DNA from 2 places in the Paenibacillus oryziterrae genome. Region 2 is predicted to be linked to the other one. Evidence: predicted binding sites of a transcription regulator. Region 2 holds the regulator's gene; the other holds the start of a gene.
What was found. The regulator NrdR, encoded in region 2, represses ribonucleotide reductase genes. The targets are predictions, from matches to a motif close to AACACNATATATNGTGTT.
Positions count from the first base shown of each region.

Region 1: a site for NrdR is predicted at 2,660-2,677, ahead of ACAN55_RS15850 (adenosylcobalamin-dependent ribonucleoside-diphosphate reductase). Genes of this name have one in related genera too.

Region 1 covers NZ_JBGJZO010000015.1:9,116-19,282, forward strand. The annotation lists gene ACAN55_RS15840 (YqhG family protein) at 1-704, opposite strand, end outside; gene ACAN55_RS15845 (DEAD/DEAH box helicase) at 701-2,446, opposite strand; gene ACAN55_RS15850 (adenosylcobalamin-dependent ribonucleoside-diphosphate reductase) at 2,772-5,417, shown strand; gene ACAN55_RS15855 (Type 1 glutamine amidotransferase-like domain-containing protein) at 5,533-6,201, opposite strand; gene ACAN55_RS15860 (hypothetical protein) at 6,227-6,754, opposite strand; gene ACAN55_RS15865 (discoidin domain-containing protein) at 6,934-8,055, shown strand; gene lipA (lipoyl synthase) at 8,260-9,165, shown strand; gene ACAN55_RS15875 (lipoate--protein ligase family protein) at 9,252-10,121, shown strand.
Region 2 covers NZ_JBGJZO010000012.1:10,562-20,728, forward strand. The annotation lists gene polA (DNA polymerase I) at 1-2,274, shown strand, start outside; gene mutM (DNA-formamidopyrimidine glycosylase) at 2,326-3,156, shown strand; gene ytaF (sporulation membrane protein YtaF) at 3,318-4,007, shown strand; gene coaE (dephospho-CoA kinase) at 4,017-4,613, shown strand; gene ACAN55_RS14090 (lytic transglycosylase domain-containing protein) at 4,610-5,173, shown strand; gene ACAN55_RS14095 (alpha/beta-type small acid-soluble spore protein) at 5,249-5,467, opposite strand; gene nrdR (transcriptional regulator NrdR) at 5,590-6,066, shown strand; tRNA gene ACAN55_RS14105 (tRNA-Ala) at 6,217-6,289, shown strand; gene ACAN55_RS14110 (YgaP family membrane protein) at 6,534-6,725, opposite strand; gene ACAN55_RS14115 (Crp/Fnr family transcriptional regulator) at 6,894-7,568, opposite strand; gene ACAN55_RS14120 (CPBP family intramembrane glutamic endopeptidase) at 7,764-8,528, shown strand; gene ACAN55_RS14125 (sensor histidine kinase) at 8,558-9,718, shown strand; gene ACAN55_RS14130 (response regulator) at 9,718-10,167, shown strand, end outside.

The DNA of each region.
Region 1 (10,167 bases), on a different contig from region 2:
GGCAGACGGGGGGTAAGCTGTAAGGTATCTGCTCCGATTCTACCTGAGAAATCCTCGATGATTGCCCCGCTGGCGAGCGATATCCCGAGAAAGTTCAACTGCTCACATTTCAAGTCACAGCTCATCTCGACCTTAAAGCATACACCCAGCCATGGTTCATAAGATGCGGAGAATAAGGTGTTTCGCTGCCGGCTTGCAGGGACCTCGAAGAGATGGAGACATTTGCCCTCTTCCCGCGCAGCCGACCAGATTTGCCGCAGCCGTCTGCTTCCATAGGTCACATCCTCCCGGCGGACGAGGCCCGGGCCGATCCTGGGAACCATAGGGGTAACGCCAAAATAACGTGCCAGAATGCCATCCTGCGGATTCGGCAGGGCTCCGGGCAGAGAGACATTAGGTGATGAAACATTGGGTGATGCGCCAGCAGGTGGCGCCAGCACCGCTGAATCCGTCGGTTGCCGTATCCGGGCAGCGGGATCGTCATATTGCTCCGGATCAAATACAAAAGTAAATGACAACGTCTCGGGTTCCACTCCGGTCCGCTCTACAAATCCCCAATAATAAGGACGATCCGTCAGCATGCGGTCCGCACGCGGTGACAGCTTCACCGTTACATGATGAGGGGATTGCTCCAGTATGGTGCTCTCGGTAGCTTCAAGATAATCCACTACTTGCGTGCGGATTTCTTGCAGGGATAAGGTCATGACGAAATATCACTCTCCCGTTGTATGCCTTCGGTTAGCTCACTCAGAGACTGACCGATGTCATCGACTCTGCTGCGGAGCTCTTCATCACTACTTGCTTCCAAAATGATTTTATAGAGGCTTTTCTCCAGAGATTCCTTTTTCTCGAATTTCTCCAGAATGACATCCAGTCCGCCAATGACCATTTCGAACATGTTGATCTTCTCGTGCAGCAGATGCAGGATATGTTCCTCAATGGTGCCCAGGGTGGACAGATTTGTGATGATGACATCATTCTCCTGACCCAGCCTGTGTACGCGTCCGATCCGCTGCTCTACCCGCATGGGGTTCCAGGGCAGATCGAAATTGATCATATGGTGGCAAAATTGCAGGTTGATGCCCTCACCGCCTGCTTCTGTCGCTATCATTACCTGTGCACGACCGCGGAATAAATCCATCATCCAGTCTTTTTTGCCCCGATTCATTCCGCCGGAATATGGCACGCTCTGTAGTCCATGCTCCCGGAAGAAATTCATTAAATACTCCTGGGTCGCGCGGTATTCGGTAAAGACGATTACCTTCTCATTGAGCTCTTTAATAAGTGATAGTGCTGTCTCGGCTTTAGTATTGGTTTTAACGGTCCGGATCAGCTGTAACAGCTCAAACATCCGCTCCCGTTTGGGCGAATCCTCCGGCAGCTTTTTCATCAGATTGACCAGTGTTACAAATACGGCATCCCGGCTGCTACAGACCTCGCGTTGCAGGGTAACGAGAGATAGCATACTGGTGAGATTGCCGCCGGATTCCTGATATTGGTCTTTGACAAAAGAAGTGACGGCATCATATAATACCTTTTCCTCTGAAGAAAGCGTGAGCGGGATATTACGGACCTTTCGTTTGGTGAATACCATCTCGCCTTCGCCGCGCCGGTTGCGGATCATGACCTTGGACAAAGCGCCTTTAAGCTGCTCTTCATTCTTAGGAACCCGTTTATCCACAACAAAGTTCGCGGCGAAATCGTTTTGATTCCCGAGTTGCCCCGGCTTCAGCAGCGTAATCAGATTAAACAGCTCCCCAAGATCATTCTGGACTGGCGTTGCGGTCAGCAGCAGGCAGTATTTTTTGCGAAGCTGTTGGACAAACACATAGTTCGTGGTCTTCTTATTCTTCAGCTTGTGTGCTTCATCGATAATGAGCATGTCGTATTCATTGCCAAGCAGCATCTCCTTGTGCGGATCGCGTTTAGCCGTATCCATAGATGCCACAACGATGTCGCTTTCCCAGGAATAAGCCTTTTTCTGGGCAATGGCGGAGATTCCAAATTTGGAGTTCAACTCGCGTACCCACTGCAGCACGAGAGATGCTGGGACTAGGATCAGAACCTTGGAGACCAGTCCGCGCACAAGATACTCTTTTAGAATCAGCCCTGCTTCAATGGTCTTGCCGAGCCCAACCTCATCTGCCAGAATAGCCCTGCCCGACATTTCGAACAGCACCTTATGCGCGGTATCAATCTGGTGGGGGAGCGGAGAGAGGCCTTGGAGATGCTTCATGCACTGAAGCTCGGAGAAGCTTGTGACAAGCGCGGACCGTTCACCCTCAATAGCAAGGCGTGATAGTCTTAAATCTCCCCAGGGCCCGCCTTTATTCAGCCTGGACTCCAAATCCTCAAGCCAACTGCGGTCAAAAGATAGCGGAACGGGTAATATAGGGGCTGGATTCCCAGCGTTTCGGGGTGGAGAATTACGGAATAATTGCGTCATGCAAGGGCCACCTCCAGTGCTTGAGTACATACCAATACGTAGAAGTAGTATGCGCGAAAACGAGAGGATTCATAACTTAACTTTTCTTTTAATCTAATAAAAAAGGAAGTAAGAGTGAGAAAAAGGGAGAAGAATTAATGATATTTGGGCAGGATGGCCCTATTCTTCAAAAACACCTGTGATACAATATGTGGTATAGTTTAAAGGCTGATGTATACAATATATTGTGACAAATGTTCAAAAACTTGATTTGAAACGTGGTTTTTAGGGTTATTTGTTATTGACAAGAGAGAAGCGTTAATTACAATCGCGGGAGGTTATTTGATTGAGTACAGTAGAACGGAAGCAGCGCCTCGAGGGCCTGAGTGAGAAAATATTCCTGGACCGTTATGCCTGGAAAGATGCGGACAGCAACAATGCCAAGGTAGGCGATGTGGTTCTCGTACTGACCAAGGATGATCCTAAATTTCCGACTAAGGAAGTCGGCGAGATTGTAGAGCGGAACGGCCGGATCGTAACAGTAAAAACACGTCGCGGCGAGTACGTGCAGTCTGATGTCGAGAAACTTACGCTTAATATAGAAAAAACACCTGAGGAAATGTGGGACCGCTTGGCGGCTGCCATGGCTTCGGTGGAAAAAACTCCTGAGCTACAAGAGGAGTGGACGGGTAAATTCCGCAGCATCCTGGATGACTGGAAGCTCGTGCCGGGGGGACGGATTGCAGCAGGTGCCGGAGCCAGTGAAGAGCTTACACTGTTCAACTGTTATGTAGTACCTTCTCCTAAAGACAGCCGTGGCGGCATCATGAAGACCTTGTCTGAAATGACCGAGATTATGGCTCGCGGCGGCGGTGTAGGAATTAACCTGTCGTCGCTGCGTCCACGCCGTGCGATTGTTCGCGGGGTTAACGGTTCTTCCAGCGGCTCCGTATCATGGGGCGGATTGTTCAGTTATACGACCGGACTCATCGAGCAAGGCGGCAGCCGCCGCGGTGCTTTGATGCTGATGATTAACGACTGGCATCCGGACGTGGTGGACTTCATTACCGTGAAGCAGACCATGGGACAAGTAACCAACGCGAACTTGTCCGTTTGCGTAAGCAACAGCTTTATGAAGGCGGTCAAAGAGGATCTGGATTGGGATCTCGTATTCCCGGATACTACAGACCCGGATTACAATGAGCTCTGGGACGGAGATCTCGATAAGTGGAAGGCCGATGGCCGGAGTGTGATCCACTATCGTACGGTAAAAGCCCGCGACGTGTGGCACACCATCATCGAATCGGCATGGAAATCGGCTGAGCCGGGTGTCGTATTTATGGAATACTACAACCAAATGTCCAATAGCTGGTACTTCAACCCGATTATCTGCACGAATCCTTGTGGTGAGCAAGGTCTGCCGGGCTGGGGTGTCTGCAATCTGTCGGCTATCAATCTCTCCAAATTCTATGACGAGCAGAATCATGATGTGGATTGGGCAGAGCTGGCAACAACGACGCGGTATTCCGTTCGTTTCCTTGACAATGTTATCGATAAGACGCCTTACCACTTCCCGGAAAATGAAGCTAATCAAAAGCTGGAGCGCCGTGTAGGTCTCGGTACGATGGGACTTGCTGAGCTGATGATCAAGCTGAATATCCGTTACGGCAGCCCGGAATCCCTGGAGTTCTTGGACAAGCTGTACGGGTTTATGGCCCGTGAGGCTTATCTGGCTTCTTCCGAAATTGCCGGTGAGAAGGGTTCCTTCAAAGCTTTCGATACCGAGAAATATATGCTGAGCGGATTCATGAAGAATATTGTTGATGTATATCCGGAAGTCGGAGAATCCATCCGCAAGCACGGAATGCGCAACGTTACCGTTATTACCCAAGCACCTACAGGCAGTACGGGAACAATGGTGGGAACCTCCACCGGTATTGAGCCTTACTTCGCTTTCAAATATTATCGTCAAAGCCGTCTCGGCTTCGATGAGCAGTTCGTGCCAATTGCCCAGGAGTGGCTGGAAGCCCATCCGGGTGAAGAATTGCCAGAGTATTTCGTAACTTCAATGGATTTGTCAGCTAAGGATCACATCCGTGCGCAAGCCGCCATTCAGCGCTGGGTGGACAGTTCCATCTCTAAAACAGCGAACTGCCCTTCCGACTTTACTGTGGAAGAAACTGCAGAGCTGTATGAAATGGCCTTTGATCTGGGCTGCAAAGGTGTAACCATCTACCGTGACGGCAGCCGTGACGTACAGGTTCTGCAGACCGATAATAAGGAAGAGAAGAAGGACGCACCCGCCCAGGAAACGGCGGCGGTTGAAGCTATCGAAACAGCTGCTCCGGCAGTGGCTGACACTTCCGTTGCAGCCGCACCAGCACCGCAAGCAGGCTCGAATGTGCTGGATAAACAATACAAGAAACGTCCGCAGATTCTGCGCGGCGCAACCTATAAGATTAACACGCCATTCGGCATGGCTTATATCACGATCAATGATCTGGACGGCACTCCGGCCGAAATCTTCCTGAACGTAGGTAAAGCCGGTTCTGACGTATTCGCCATGGCGGAAGCCCTGGGCCGTGTCTGCTCGTTGTTCCTGCGCTACGGGGATCACGGCGAGAAGGTCGAACTCCTGATCAAACACCTCAAAGGCATCGGCGGCTCCGGCGCCATCGGCTTCGGCGCGAATCGCGTAGAATCTATCGCGGACGCAGTAGCGAAAGCCTTGGAAACTCATGTCCTGAACAATGCGCAGGATGACCATGTTCCTGCTCCAATCGCAGCTACACTGGAGCTTGAGGATTTCAATGATGCGTTGAATGCTGAACTGAAGGCCAGCCTGCCGGCTGCTGACAGTCACGTTGGTCATGGCGCACACAGCCATGCGAAAGCTTCCCGCGACCTCTGCCCATCCTGCGGCAGTGCCTCGCTGGTGAACATTGAAGGATGTAAGACTTGTAGCAACTGCGGATATAGCCGCTGTGGATAATAATTAAGGGAGCCCATGGGGCTCCCTTAATTTGTGATGGATCATGAAAACTGCGAAATTATATGCAAAAGAAAGCAGTGCCTATAATTAATTGAATTGGTGGACAAAACCCTAATTAGAGCGTCTCAACCAATTTCTGAATCTTAGAGTGGGAAATTAAATATATAGGACCCATTGTGTCTATTTTGCCGTCCTTTACACGCATAGCGCTCTCCTGTTCTGCTGCATAAACATCAATCTCTTCAGACAAGGGGAATAGGTAGCCTTGAACAAACGTGGCGTAGTCGCGTTTAGCATGAGATTCATAGGCAAAATGATTAATGCCAATACCATCATAAATAGTACTTGTTTCGACTTCATAGCTAGTGTTTTTCAAGCTTAACCATTTTGCAGCCATATTTATAGCACCGGCGCTGGCACCCATTATAACGGCATTGCTATTCTTAATAACATCTGATAATTCATATTCCGCCAAAAAATCGTTCTGCAAAACAGGATCTCCACCGCATAAAAAAATGACAGAAGCGTTGTGAATGAATCGCTGGGCCTCTTCCTTTTGAATTCGGTAATCAATGAAATGATATTCATCAAAAATAATGTTAGCCTCTGTTAACCATGTTGCTTCAGAAACATCATCAATGTTAATTTGCTTACCTTTATAACCAGACGGTTGAGCGCTAATCAGAACTAGTGATTTTCTATCTTTTATATCCTCATGCAACCATTGGACCAGCTTCTCTGGAAAAAAATCATTAAACCAACTGAGATAGTAGTGAGTACTCAAACTTAATTACCTCCATATGTATTATTTATTCAACCATTTCGCTTACATTCCCTAGTACACTTTCATAATGCTCAATATAATTATTCAAATGAAATTTCTTGAAATATGCCTTCATTAATTTATCAGCAATAAAAAGTGCATTATCTCTAGTATCAGCATTTCCGGTTATTAATGTGGGGTGCTCTTGATTGCGAACTTCTATTGTGATTGTTCTGAAATCTGAATCGGCAAACAGTCCACCATAAAGCTCATTGTAAGTTATCATACTCATAGGATCGACCGTTGGATCAGAAGAGTTCCTAGAAACGAATGTATTAAAATCCATATGATAAGACATAAGACCGTCACCGCTTTTATGAAGTAACATATTAAGTTCTGTTCCGTTTTGAGCATCATTTGGCGCGCCATCACCAGTAATTTCTTCAGTTCCAACATTATATTGTAGCCCTTTCAACGTGCGTTCGATTTGTTTTGAATGAGGCCGTGTGATAATCAAACTGCAGCCACCCCATATTAAAGCGATAACACAACATACAACAAGCCATTTTTTCATGACTATACCTCCGGCTAAGATGTAGATCGGAGGGATTATATCATACTTCTTTTTATAGGCAAATGATCCCGATGATGAATGTCATTGGGATTTTCTATTTCAATAATAGAAGGAAGTTAATGCCATCCAGCGAATAGGTAGGATACTGAACTGATACATGAAACGAGGACGAAGATAATATGACCATTCGACAAGCAATTACGAGTATCTTAGCAGCTGCGGTATTCTTTTCCTGTCTGTTCCCATTAAGTACTTACGCAACTTCATCAACGGCCAGCGCTTCAGCGTCTTCCTATGTTGGCAAATGGGTTGACAAAGCGCTGGTGGAGAATGAAGAAATCGACGGAGTTATTGTTATTGAGATGGATAAGAAGACAGACACTGTTAATTTGAAGTATGAGATCATAGACTGGGACGCACCAACGATTGAATCGGTAACCCCGATCGTTATTGACGGACAAAAGCCTGTGAAATTCACCTATGAATATGATGCATATAATGAGGACGGAAAGGTGTACAAGGCTCTGGGTGAAGGAACTATTCATTTCAAGAGTGGATTAATTCTACTTCAATTGGGAACACTTCCGGATTACGTCAACCCGATTTTTATGCAAAAGCGAAGTTTTATTCGTGATCCGTATGAAGGGAAGGAAAGAAAGCCGGGAGATGATCTGAAGGTTCTGTCCAAAGTCTGCGGTTGCAAGGAATCCGCTCTCGTGAAATTTGATTATCCCGTTGCAGACAATGAAGGAAGCAAGAATTGGATTTCCTATGTGAGCGTCTTTGTAAGAGGTGTTTTTATCACAGAATATAAAATAAATCTTCATACCAAAACAGCGATAAATATGAAAGATTCGTGGTCGAATGCCTACAAGTCTTACAAGGAGTTCAAAGTGTCAACAATCACGGCAACATCTACTCTGGCTAAATCGAAAGCAGCCTCCTATACGACAAACCAGTTGATCGATGGTGATACTGCTTCATGCTGGTGCGAAGGGGTTAAAGGGAACGGAGTGGGTCAGAGCTTTACCATTCAATTTGCAAAACCCGTTGAAATCACTACTCTAGATATTTTACCGGGCTATGGTAAATCCGTATCTTCTTACTTAGAGAACAACAGTGTGCGTAAAGCCAGAATTACTTTTTCCAACGGTACATCGATGATTGCCGATTTCACGAAGGATACAGAATTTAGTTTGCCGTTGCCAATAAAAGCGACCAGCCTGACGTTTCAGATATTGGAAGTTGTACCGGGCACCAAGTTTAGTGACACCTGTGTATCGGAACTGGGCATCACTTAAATATACTAAGATTTTTAAATAACTGACGAATATACCTTGCCTAATCTTCGTGTCAGGCTGTAAGCTATGATAAAAATAGACTTGGGTCTCCATTAGATCTATGTCGAGTTCCGCCATAATCCAGTATAAACTTGTGGCGGTGGCGTCTTTAAGAGCGCCGGGGTATACGAATCGTTCATTAATCCAAATAAGTGGGGGCTGAAGATGCAGAAGGCAAGAGAACGCAAACCCGATTGGTTAAAGATATCGCTGAATACCGGGGACAGCTATAAAGAGATCAATACAATGATGCGTGGACGCAAGCTTCACACCGTCTGCGAAGAGGCAAAGTGTCCCAACATCTACGAATGTTGGAGCCAGCGGACCGCGACCTTTATGATTCTGGGGAATATATGTACACGCGCCTGTCGTTTCTGCGCCGTTACCTCGGGTTTACCGACGGAACTCGATCTGGAGGAGCCACGGCATGTAGCGCAATCCGTCAAGGAGATGGGACTTAAGCACGTCGTTATCACTTCCGTTGCCCGTGACGATCTGCTCGATCACGGAGCATCGATGTTTGCCGCGACGATTACGGCGGTGAGAGAGAGTGCTCCGCTAACCAATATCGAAGTATTGATTCCGGATTTGGGAGGGGAAGCGGAGCGGCTTGCCCTTGTGCTGGCGGCGAAACCTGATGTTCTGAACCACAATCTGGAGACAGTAAGCCGCCTGTCGGACAAAGTTCGGGCGAAAGCGAAATACCAGCGATCGTTGTCCGTGCTGCGCCTGGCGAAGGAGCTGCGTCCGGAGCAGACGACGAAATCCGGCATGATGGTCGGGCTAGGCGAGACAATGGAAGAAATCATCGAAGCGATGAGGGATTTGAGAGACGCAGGCTGCGACATTCTGACGATCGGGCAATACTTGCAGCCTACCTTAAAGCACTTAGCAGTTAACCGTTATTATCATCCGTCGGAGTTCGCTGAGCTGAAGCGGGAGGGGATGGCGCTGGGTTTTGCCCATGTCGAGGCAGGTCCGCTCGTCCGCAGCTCCTATCATGCACGGGAGCAAACGGAGAGTGCGAAGGCATCTGCAGCAGGTACGGAAGCCGCTGTGCTTGAGAGCTGAGGAGAGTATTCCAGATGCAAACGGATGAAACAGAGCAAGGCCGCGAACGCGGCAGGTTATAAATCATGAGTAGAGGGCAGGGTGTGATGTCAATGTGGAGGTTTGTACACACGGGGAACCGGACGCCTGCGGAGAACATGGCGATCGACGAAGCGATGCTTACCGCGCATGAGCGGGGGCTTGTGCCGCCGACTGTGCGATTCTACGGCTGGAACCCGGCGACGTTGTCCATCGGGTGCTTCCAGCAGGCTGCTAAGGAAGTGGACTTCGATGCCCTACGCGAGCGCGGCCTCGGTTTCGTGCGGCGCTCGACTGGTGGCCGGGCGGTGCTTCATGACCAAGAGCTCACCTACAGCATCATCGTCTCGGAGAATCATCCCGGTATCCCGGCAAGCGTAGTGGAAGCATACCGCGTGCTAAGCATGGGGCTGCTGTTCGGTTTCCGTAAGCTAGGACTGGATGCACATATGTCGGGCGTGGAATCTACGGAGGCACAAACCTTGGCAGATGAGCACAATCGCAGTTCCCAGCGTGGAAGGCCGATGTCGGCAGCTTGCTTCGATGCTCCATCCAAATACGAGCTCGTCGTCGAAGGCAGGAAAATCGCGGGAAGCGCTCAGATGCGCTCCAAGGGAGTCATTCTGCAGCACGGCTCCATTCTTCTCGAACTGGATTCCGATCTGCTGTTCGACGTCTTGCACTTCACCGATCCTACGGACAAGCAGCGGATGAAAAAAATATTCGAGCGTAAAGCAGTGGATATTAATTCGTGCCTGCAACGGAAAGGGCAACCTCCAGCGACGATTCACAACTTAGAAGAAGCCTTTCACTCCGGCTTCGCCGAGAATCTGGGTACGGAGCTAATCCCAGGGACGTTGACCGAGTTCGAGATGGAGCTGGCGACTCAGCTTGCTGCCGAGAAGTATGGTGCGGACAGCTGGAATCTGAAGAAATAAAGGATAATAATTTTAAGACGTAATTTTGGGAATAACGTCAAATTAT
Region 2 (10,167 bases):
GGGGACAAGGATATGCTCCAACTGGCGTCCGAGCACACGACTGTCGCGTTGATCCGTAAAGGGGTTACCGAAGTGGAGCTCTATGGGCCGGAGCAAATCCGCGAGAAATACGATTTGACGCCAGAGCAGATCACCGACCTTAAAGGGCTGATGGGTGACGCAAGTGACAACATTCCGGGTGTTCCGGGCATCGGTGAGAAGACAGCGCTTAAGCTGCTACATCAGTTCGGCTCCGTGGAAGGCGTGCTGGCTGGAACAGAAGAACTTAAAGGCAAGATGAAGGAGAAGCTGGAAGCGCATGCGGACGATGCCGTGATGAGTAAGAAGCTGGCTACCATCTACCGTGAGGTTCCACTGGAACATTCCTGGGAGGATATGTCCTTCAGCGGACTGAAGAAGGATACTGCGGGGCCGGCCCTCGCGAAGCTTGAATTCAAATCGCTTCTGGAACGCCTGTCACTCAGCGCGAATGCTCCTGCATCTGCGGGAGAGGATGCTTCTTCCGCTGCCGAGGCAGAGCTGGATATCGTTCTAGTGGATGAGAACGGGCTGGATACATTAATCGGGCAGTTGCCGGGTATATCTGCCCTGCACGTGGAGACGAACGGGGACAACCCGCACCGCGCCGAAGTGATCGGACTGGCGTTATCTTCCGAGGATCGACACTATTATGTGCCGCTTACGCTCTTGCAGAGCCCTCAGGCCGCAGGACTGCGGGAATGGCTCAGGGATGAGAAAGCTCCGAAGAGCGGATATGATCTGCACCGGGCAGATTTGGCCCTGCATTGGCAGGGTATCGCATTTGCTGGTGCGGCACATGACGTGGAGCTGGCGGCTTATCTGCTGGACCCTTCGGGAACGACCCAGAACCTGAATGAACTTGCGGCTAAATACGGACTCCCGTATCTGACCGCTGACGAGGACGTATTTGGCAAGGGAGCTAAATATAAGGTTCCGGAGCTTGAAGTACTGGGCACGCATGTCGCCCGTAAAAGCGCAGCCGTGCTGGATATCGTGCGGAAGCAGAAGCAGGTCCTTGAGGAAACGGCAATGACAGGACTGTTCGAGGATCTTGAAATGCCGCTCTCCCGTATACTTGCCGATATGGAGAAGCAAGGGATTGCCGTTAACAAGGAAGACCTGCAGGAGCTTGGCAAGGAATTCGAAGCACAGATCTCACGCCTGGTAGCTGAGATATATGAGATATGCGGAACAGAGTTTAATCTGAATTCACCGAAGCAGCTGGGGGAAATCCTGTTTGTGAAGCTGGGTCTACCTGTTGTTAAAAAGACCAAGACCGGCTATTCCACCGACGCCGAGGTGCTGGAGAAGCTGGCACCTTATCATGATGTCGTGCGGCTGATTCTGCAGTACCGTACGATCGCCAAGCTGCAGTCCACGTATGTGGAAGGCTTGCTGAAAGAGATCTCCCCGATGACGGGCAAGGTGCATACTTTTTACCGGCAGACGATCGCTGCGACAGGACGGCTCAGCAGCCAGTATCCTAACCTGCAGAACATTCCGATTCGCCTGGAAGAAGGACGCAAGCTCCGTAAAGTCTTTGTGCCGTCTGAGCCGGGCTGGTCGATTCTGGCGGCAGACTATTCGCAGATCGAGCTTCGCGTGCTGGCCCATATTTCGAACGATGAACGGCTGAAGGATGCTTTCCTGCATGATATGGACATTCATACCAAAACAGCCATGGATGTATTCGGAGTTACTGCCGATCAGGTAGACAGCAATATGCGGCGTTCCGCCAAGGCGGTAAACTTCGGGATTGTCTACGGCATCAGCGATTACGGCTTGTCCCAGAACCTGAACATTCCGCGGAAGGAAGCGGCTCATTTCATAGAGCAGTACTTCGAAATCTTCCAGGGAGTGCGGAGATACATGGACGACATTGTGCGCGAAGCCAGAAAAAACGGCTATGTGACCACCTTGCTGGAACGCCGCCGCTATCTTCCGGATATTAATGCCAGCAACTTCAACATCCGCTCTTTTGCCGAACGGACAGCGATGAATACCCCGATCCAGGGAACCGCTGCCGACATTATCAAACTGGCTATGGTGCATATGGACAAGGCCTTGTACGAACGTAAGCTGAGAAGCCGCATGCTGCTGCAGGTACACGATGAGCTGGTGTTCGAGGTACCGGAGGATGAGCTGGAACTGATGAAGACACTGCTTCCGGAGGTTATGGGAGGAGCACTTCAGTTGTCTGTTCCACTCAAGGCAGAGGTAAGTTTTGGCAGTAACTGGTATGAGGCGAAATAGCTCCCCGTACGTTGTCCATATCCGCTATAATGAAGTAGAGGTGAAGACATCATGCCGGAATTACCGGAAGTAGAGACCGTTAAGAGAACCTTGAATGCACTAATAAAAGGTAAGAAGATAGAGAACGTAACCGTAAGGCTCGCGCGCATCATCCAGCGGCCGGACGACACTGCTGCTTTCGCTGCTTGGCTTGCAGGCCATACCGTGGAGAGCGTCGAGCGGAGAGGAAAGTTTCTTCGTATTGTGCTGGACGGACTGGTACTGGTCTCCCATCTGCGGATGGAGGGACGGTACGGTCTGTACAGCAGCGGGGACCCTTTGGACAAGCATACACATGTAATTTTTCATTTCACGGACGGTACAGAGCTGCGCTACAACGATGTACGCCAGTTCGGGACCATGCATTTATTCCTTCCTGGTGAGGATTTAATGCTCCCTCCGCTGAAGAAACTGGGTATTGAACCGCTGGACAAGACTTTCACGCCGGAGAAATTCAAGCAGATTGTTGCGGCTAAAAACACCAAAATTAAGCCCTTGCTGCTGAATCAGGAATATGTGGTGGGCATCGGCAATATCTATGTAGATGAGTCGCTGCACCGGGCAGGGATACACCCCGAGACCAGCGCCAAGTCGCTGACGGGAGAACAGCTGGATCGTCTCCACCATGCGATTGTCGGGACCCTGTCGGAAGCAGTGAACGCCGGCGGCTCCTCCATTAAGTCGTATGTGAACGGCCAGGGAGAGAGCGGTACGTATCAGCAGCAGCTGCTGATTTATGGCCGCAAAGACCAGCCGTGCTCCGTATGCGGAACAATGATCGAGAAGACAGTTGTTGGCGGACGCGGAACCCACTATTGTCCAAGCTGCCAGCCGCAGGGGTAACTCAGTTGCAGCCCTGTTGTCTAACTGGTGATTGTTTCAGGTTTTATTTGGTTGGCACCCACAATCTGTCCCGCCCATATACTGGGTGAAGAATGCTGAATACAGCGAACGCGGCTACTGCAATTCCGGCAGCCGCCGGTTCTTCACGGGAGGGATTACGGGTGCTCAGCCCCCTTTTTTCATTGCTGCTCTTGGCGTTTGCCCTGAGTCTGGATGGGTTTGGTGTTGGTGTTACATATGGTTTGCGTAAGATGAAGATACCTCTGCTATCCATTCTGATCATCTCAATCTGCTCGGGTGTGGTTATTGGAGTTTCCATGCAGGTTGGCGTATTGCTCGCTAGGGTCGTATCCCCACATGCCGCTTCTGAGGTTGGAGCGGTTATTCTCGTCTTGATGGGGTGCTGGTCGCTCGTGCAGATGCTGATGCAGAAGGAGAAGGAGACTAACGGAAATGTGGTCTCCACTGTGGTGGATTTGCCGCCCGCCGGTGCTGAAGAAGTGGAGAAGCCGGCAGTGTATTCTTTGGAGCTGCGGCAGTTGGGTATCGTAATCCAGATTCTTCGCACGCCTTCTTCGGCAGATATGGACGATTCCGGCAGTATTTCTTCGGCGGAAGCGATGATACTTGGTATTGCTCTTTCCCTGGATGCGTTTGGCGCCGGACTGGGCGCTGCACTACTAGGATTCAATCCGATATGGACCGCACTGGCTATTGCTTTGTTTAGTGGAAGTTTTCTGGTGATGGGGATGAGAACGGGGTTCCGGTTCGCCGGAAGCTACTGGATGAAGCATGCCGCTGTGCTGCCTGCGTTAATGTTAATTTTAATGGGTATAATGAAGCTGTTATGAGGTGAAAACATGATTATAGGCTTAACCGGAGGGATTGCATCCGGAAAAAGCACGGTGTCCGCGCTGTTAGTTAACAAGGGGGCAAGGCTGGTAGATGCCGATATCATCGCCAGAGACGTGATGCTCCCCGGACACCAGGTGCTGGCCGCTACCGTGCGGCATTTCGGACCTGGTATCCTGTCACCGGATGGTACACTGAACCGGGCCAGATTGGGAGAAATCGTCTTTAAGGACCCGGAGGCCAGACAACTGTTGAACGATCTGACGCATCCTGCAATCCGTCAGGAGATCCGCAGACAAATGCAGGAGCTGGACCAATTGGAGCCGGAAGGACTCGTTATTGCCGATATTCCACTGTTGTTCGAATCGAATCTGCAGGGAATGTTCGAGGATATACTCGTAGTCTATGTTCCCCGCGAGGTTCAGTTGGAGCGTCTGATGGTGCGCAACGGACTCACACGGGAGCAGGCAGAGGATCGCTTGAACTCGCAAATGGACATTGAGCAGAAGCGCAGCAAGGCCACTTATGTCATCGACAACAGTGGTAACCTTGATGATACGGAAGCTCAGGTTGCCGCTCTTTGGGACAGGCTGGGGTTATTATGAATTGGCTGCGAAAAAAAAGAGTGCTGCTGCTCTTATTCATCGGTTTCACCGCTATTTTATTCTTAAGCACGAACTGGATGTCCTGGTTCTATCCGATTTATTATAAGGACGAGATCCGCAAACACAGCCTCACCTATGAGATGGACCCTTTTCTGGTAGCCGCGATCATTAAAGTGGAGACCAATTATAAAACCGGACGCGAATCCAGCAAGGGAGCACTCGGTCTTATGCAGCTTATGCCGGATACGGCTAATTGGGCACTGCAGAAGGCCAAGCTCCCTGATGTCTCACTGGAGCGTCTCAAGCATGAACCCTCAGCTAATATTGAGCTGGGCACGTGGTATCTGCATTCGCTGTCCCGACAGTTTGACGGTAATCGCACTGCGGTAATCGCTGCCTATAATGCCGGTCCCGGCAACGTTCAGCGTTGGCTGGAGCGGGGGGACTGGGATGGCACGGAAGAAACCGTCAGCAACATACCCATTGGTGAGACCAGACATTATGTACAGCGGGTTATGTACTATTACGAGCAGTATCAGGACATCTACAGTGAGTTCTAAACTCATTGAAAAAGAAGTACTAAACGGCTCGAAAGCCGCTTAATACTTCATTCAACAAGCTTTATTCAGGACAGGTTATTTGAATTGACCTGCCAGTTGTTGTTCAGCCAGGGTTACGAGACGTTTAGTGATGTAACCCCCGATCGAACCATTTTCATAAGAAGTTTTATTGCCTTGGTAACCATCCGGGGAAAGCGTAATTCCTAGCTCTTGAGCAACTTCATATTTCAGTTGTTCCAGAGCCGCACTTGATCTAGGTGCTACAAGGTTGTTGGAGCTATTATTTTGGCTCATTGCTGTTCACCTCCTATCGGTTGGTAACTGTATTATGTGCCGGAGCTGTCATATTCATAACAATAAATTAACGGTGTTTTATGGAAAATAGAATGAATTAGCCAAAGGAAGTGAATGCGTTTATGAAATGCCCGTACTGCGATCACACGAATACCAAGGTACTGGACTCCCGCCCAGCCAACGAGAATAAATCGATCCGCCGCAGACGCGAATGCGAGCGCTGTACCAAGCGGTTTACAACGTTTGAGATGATCGAGGAGACTCCTCTTATTGTGATTAAAAAGGATGGCAGCCGCGAAGAATTCAGCCGCGACAAAATCCTGCGAGGCCTAATCCGCGCTTGTGAGAAACGCCCTGTATCGGTGGAGCGCCTGGAGGTCATTGTCTCTGAAGTAGAGAAATCCCTGCGCGGCATCGCCGTAGCGGAGGTGGAGAGCCAGCAGATCGGTGAGTTGGTCATGGAGCAGCTTTATCCGGTTGACGAAGTGGCTTATGTCCGGTTCGCATCCGTATACCGTCAATTCAAGGACATTAACATGTTCATGAAGGAGCTGAAAGGACTGCTCTCCAAAAGCACGTCGGAGATGGGCGGCCTGTAACACCGCGGGTATTTACTTATGCAATTAGGCGATTTCTGGTATAAAAATAGGTGTTGACACTGATTCCGATATTTTATATTATATAGAAGTCGCCTAAAGAACTTGAAGGTAAATGCAGAGTTCAGAAGCACATACATAAGTAATCCATTTGGGGCCTTAGCTCAGCTGGGAGAGCGCATCGCTGGCAGCGATGAGGTCAGGGGTTCGATCCCCCTAGGCTCCATAAATTAAAGCGTTGACCTTAGGGTCAACGCTTTTTATTTTGAGCCATAGGGCTGAGGAGAACCCTGGGCGAAGGGGTTAGTCCCGCACGCAGGAAGCCGGAAGCGGACGAGAACGGCGTTGAATTCTACCGCTAAGGTTGTCAACGTTGCGTGAGTCTCGTCAGCAAGTTGAATCAGAATTTCAACATCCCCTACGGCCTCCTTTGATATGGGTGTTTCAGTTGGACCAGTCGGGCAGCATTATCAGTTGATTCTGCAGGTATTCCGGCCAAGCAACTTATTGATTCCACAGCGCTGTGTTAAGCCGGTAACCAGGAAAGGAAGAGCTGTCAAGCCGAAAAGTTTCCAGTAACCTGGGAGAAAAAAGAATAGTGACAAGAGTGCCACCCCTGCAATAATTCTCAAAGCACGATCCGTTCCACCTACATTTTTCATTGTTTTATTCCTCCGTTTCATTGTGGTTGTGTCTACAGGACTGATCTTACCAATTACTTAGAAGAAGAACCGTAACTTTGTCACACAGAAATAAAAAGAAGGCAAGAGTTCAAAATAAAAACGCCTGGCGAAAGCCAGACGTTTGGTTTGTTGGGTTTACTTATAGAATCAGAGTTCCTGATACAGCTCTATGCCTTCCCGGCTAAGTAGTAGGATTTGCCCTCTGGAAAGCTTGATCAGACCTTCTTTTTCCAGCTGTTTGAGTGTCCTGCTAATCACTTCCCGCGCCGTTCCAAGCTCCACGGACAAAGTATCATGGGTGATATTCAGCTGGTCTCCACTGTATTGGCTATGCTGTATCAAATATTCGGCGATCCGTCCACGGATGGATTTGAAGTTGATACTGTCCAGCAGGTTAGACATGAGGATGATTCTGTTCGCAAAAGATTTAAATATAAACTGGCGGAAGCCCTGGTAACGGTCTGTCCATTCACGAAAAATACTCACCGGAATCAGCAGGGCCAGCCCGCCTTCCTCCACGCTGGCCGAAGCTTCATATTCACTTTCCCCTAATATACTTGTAGTCATCAGCGGACAGCACTCCCCGCCATGGATGCGGTACAGGGTGATTTCCCTGCCACTGGCACTGATTTTGAACATGCGTACTGTTCCCTCCAGCACCAATACTGCATATTCGAGAAACTGGCCTTCTTCAATGACCAGATTAGCTTCGACCTTCATGACCTCTATCCCGTCCCGGTTCCAATCCTGTGTACTGATTTCGGACAAGCACGGGAAAAGGTCAACGATTCGGGAGAGGTGTTCAAATACGGTTGAACTCAATTTATCTCAGCTCCTTGTACCAATGGATAGTCCGGCAGTTGCATTTTACCACATACAGAGAATAAGGACTGTGACAAAGTCACAAAAGACACGGCATTTATGACGATCGTCACTTATCATATGACGGTCTTTTTATATATATTTACTTCCGATAATCACTTTGCTTTAGAAGGAGTGGGGAGGTTGCATCACGAAATGGAAAATAAACAATACAGTGTTGGGAAAATATTAGGGTTATGGGCTATGGTTGCATTGCCAATGTTCCTCTTTCGATTCGTGTTGTTGCCGGTTCTAGTGCCAATTGTCAAAATCCATCCGGGTATTCTCTATTGGATTCTTATGATCGTTGGTATGGTTTGGCAGTTTGTACTATCTGTCATCCTCTTGAAGAAAGAAATGGGCAAATGGAGCTGGGCCGCACTTAAAGAAAGACTGTGGCTGAATCATCCGGTTCATCCGAAAACGTTCAAGGTCTATAAACTGGCTTATTCATTCACGATTCCCATCATTATTTACGCGTTTTTCTTTGAAAGCTCAGGTTTGTTCTCGTTTATAGAAGAAACGATCAATCGGATATTCCCGTTCATGGCTCCCAAGGAGTATACCCTGATAGAGAATCTGGCGGTTCCTGAATTTGTCGGTGATTGGTATTTGCTTGGAATCGCGTTGGTCAGTTGTTTGTTCAATTATTTACTGGGGGAAGAGCTGTTCTTTCGCGGTATTCTGTTACCGAAGATGAAAGGGGCTTTTGGAAAATGGGATTGGGCTGTAAACGGGGTTTTGTTCGCGACGTATCACCTTCATAAGATATCGGAAATTCCATTGTTTATCGTCGGTTCGATTTTTTATGGCTTTTTAAATGCCAGATACCGCAGCTTTTGGCCGGCTGTCCTCATTCATGGCGTAGAGGCCATTCCATTACTTATAGGTGTTACTGCTGTCATTTTAGGTTGTATATAATGTATCATTTTTAAGAGATGAGTGATCTCATGAATATTTCAGCGGTTCATACACTAAGCAATACGAAAGTATCGAGAGCTTTCTTCTATGGGTTAGCTGTTGCATATGTGGGCTTGCTATTGCTTGATATTGTTTTATCTCAATACAAAGGCTTTGTAGTAGTTGCGATCCTGATCGGGCTCTATTTCTTAAGACATTCAAAATATGTGTTGAATCATCCCAATCTTCACCCCATTGCAGCCGTTTCCCCGATTATCGAAATTGTTCTTCTGTTTCTTTTATTCCTGCGTAGCGGCACGGAAATTGAGAATATCGTATTTGTCCTCTTTGTTGCGGATCTTCTTTTGCACTACAAGTCGTGGTACGCATTACCTTTTGCCTATGGCGGCTTTGTAGCCTACCTTTTATTGTGGCCGGCAGATGGAAAAGACTTGTGGCGCAATGTTTTCGATATTTTAAGCTATACATGCCTGGTTATTCCGATTTGGAGTACCAAGCTGCTGCTCAATCAAAGAGACATCAATCAAAGATTAAACGAAGCTCTGATTCAGGAAGCAAGAACAAGAGAAGAGCTCGCGGTGTTTAAGGAGAGGACCCGTATTGCGGAAGAAGTTCATGATACCGTGGGACATACGTTAACAACAGCAATCGTTGCTCTTGAGGGGGCGGGGCTACTCTTTGATGCAAAGCCGGAGGAAGCTCGCCGAAAGATAATCGTTGCTCGCGATCAGATGAAGTTAGGACTCGGCGACATTCGTCAGGTCGTCAGAACCTTGAAGTCAACAGACGGAACTTTAGGCGGTTTAAGTCTTAAGGATGGAATACAGAAGATCATGGCCGATACGACCAAGCAGACGGGCGTTCATTTTATTTTTCATTATGCGCCGGCTATCCGTCTCATCTCCCTTCAGGAGTATGTCATAATCAACTCCATCACGGAATCGATAACCAATGCGATAAGACATGGCAAACCGAGTACGATTGAAATATCAGTTCTGGAGCAGCAAGATACAATTCATATTACGGTAAAAGACAACGGAAGAGGCTGTGATTCGGTCATTTATGGCTTTGGACTGACATCGATGCAGGAGAGAATAGAGGCTATTGGGGGTCAGTTGGAAGTGCAGAGCCAACCATTAAACGGGTTTGCACTTTTTGTTCGGATGCCGGTTGCAAAGGGGGATGGTTAATGAGTGGCAATCGCAAAATCAGCGTCATGCTCGTGGATGACCAGAAAATTATGTTGGAAGGTCTTGAAACTTTGATTACGGTACGCTCGGAAATGGAGATTATCGAGACCGCTCAATCCGGCGAAGAAGCGATTGAAAGGCTTCGCGCGGTTGTTCCAGATGTTATTCTAATGGACATCCGAATGCCGGGTATGGGAGGGGTAAAAGCTACCGAAATTATTAAGGAGCTCTATCCTCAAGTGATCATCATTATCTTAACAACATTCGACGATGATGCCTATATCATCGAGGCTTTAAGCAACGGAGCTTCTGGATATTTGCTTAAAGACATCGATGGGGAGAAGCTTGTTCAATCCATCGATGAAGCACTATCCGGCAATTTGCTGCTGACCGGCAAAGTGGCGCATAAGCTTGCCCTTAATATCCGCAACCAGAACAGCCGGTTTGAA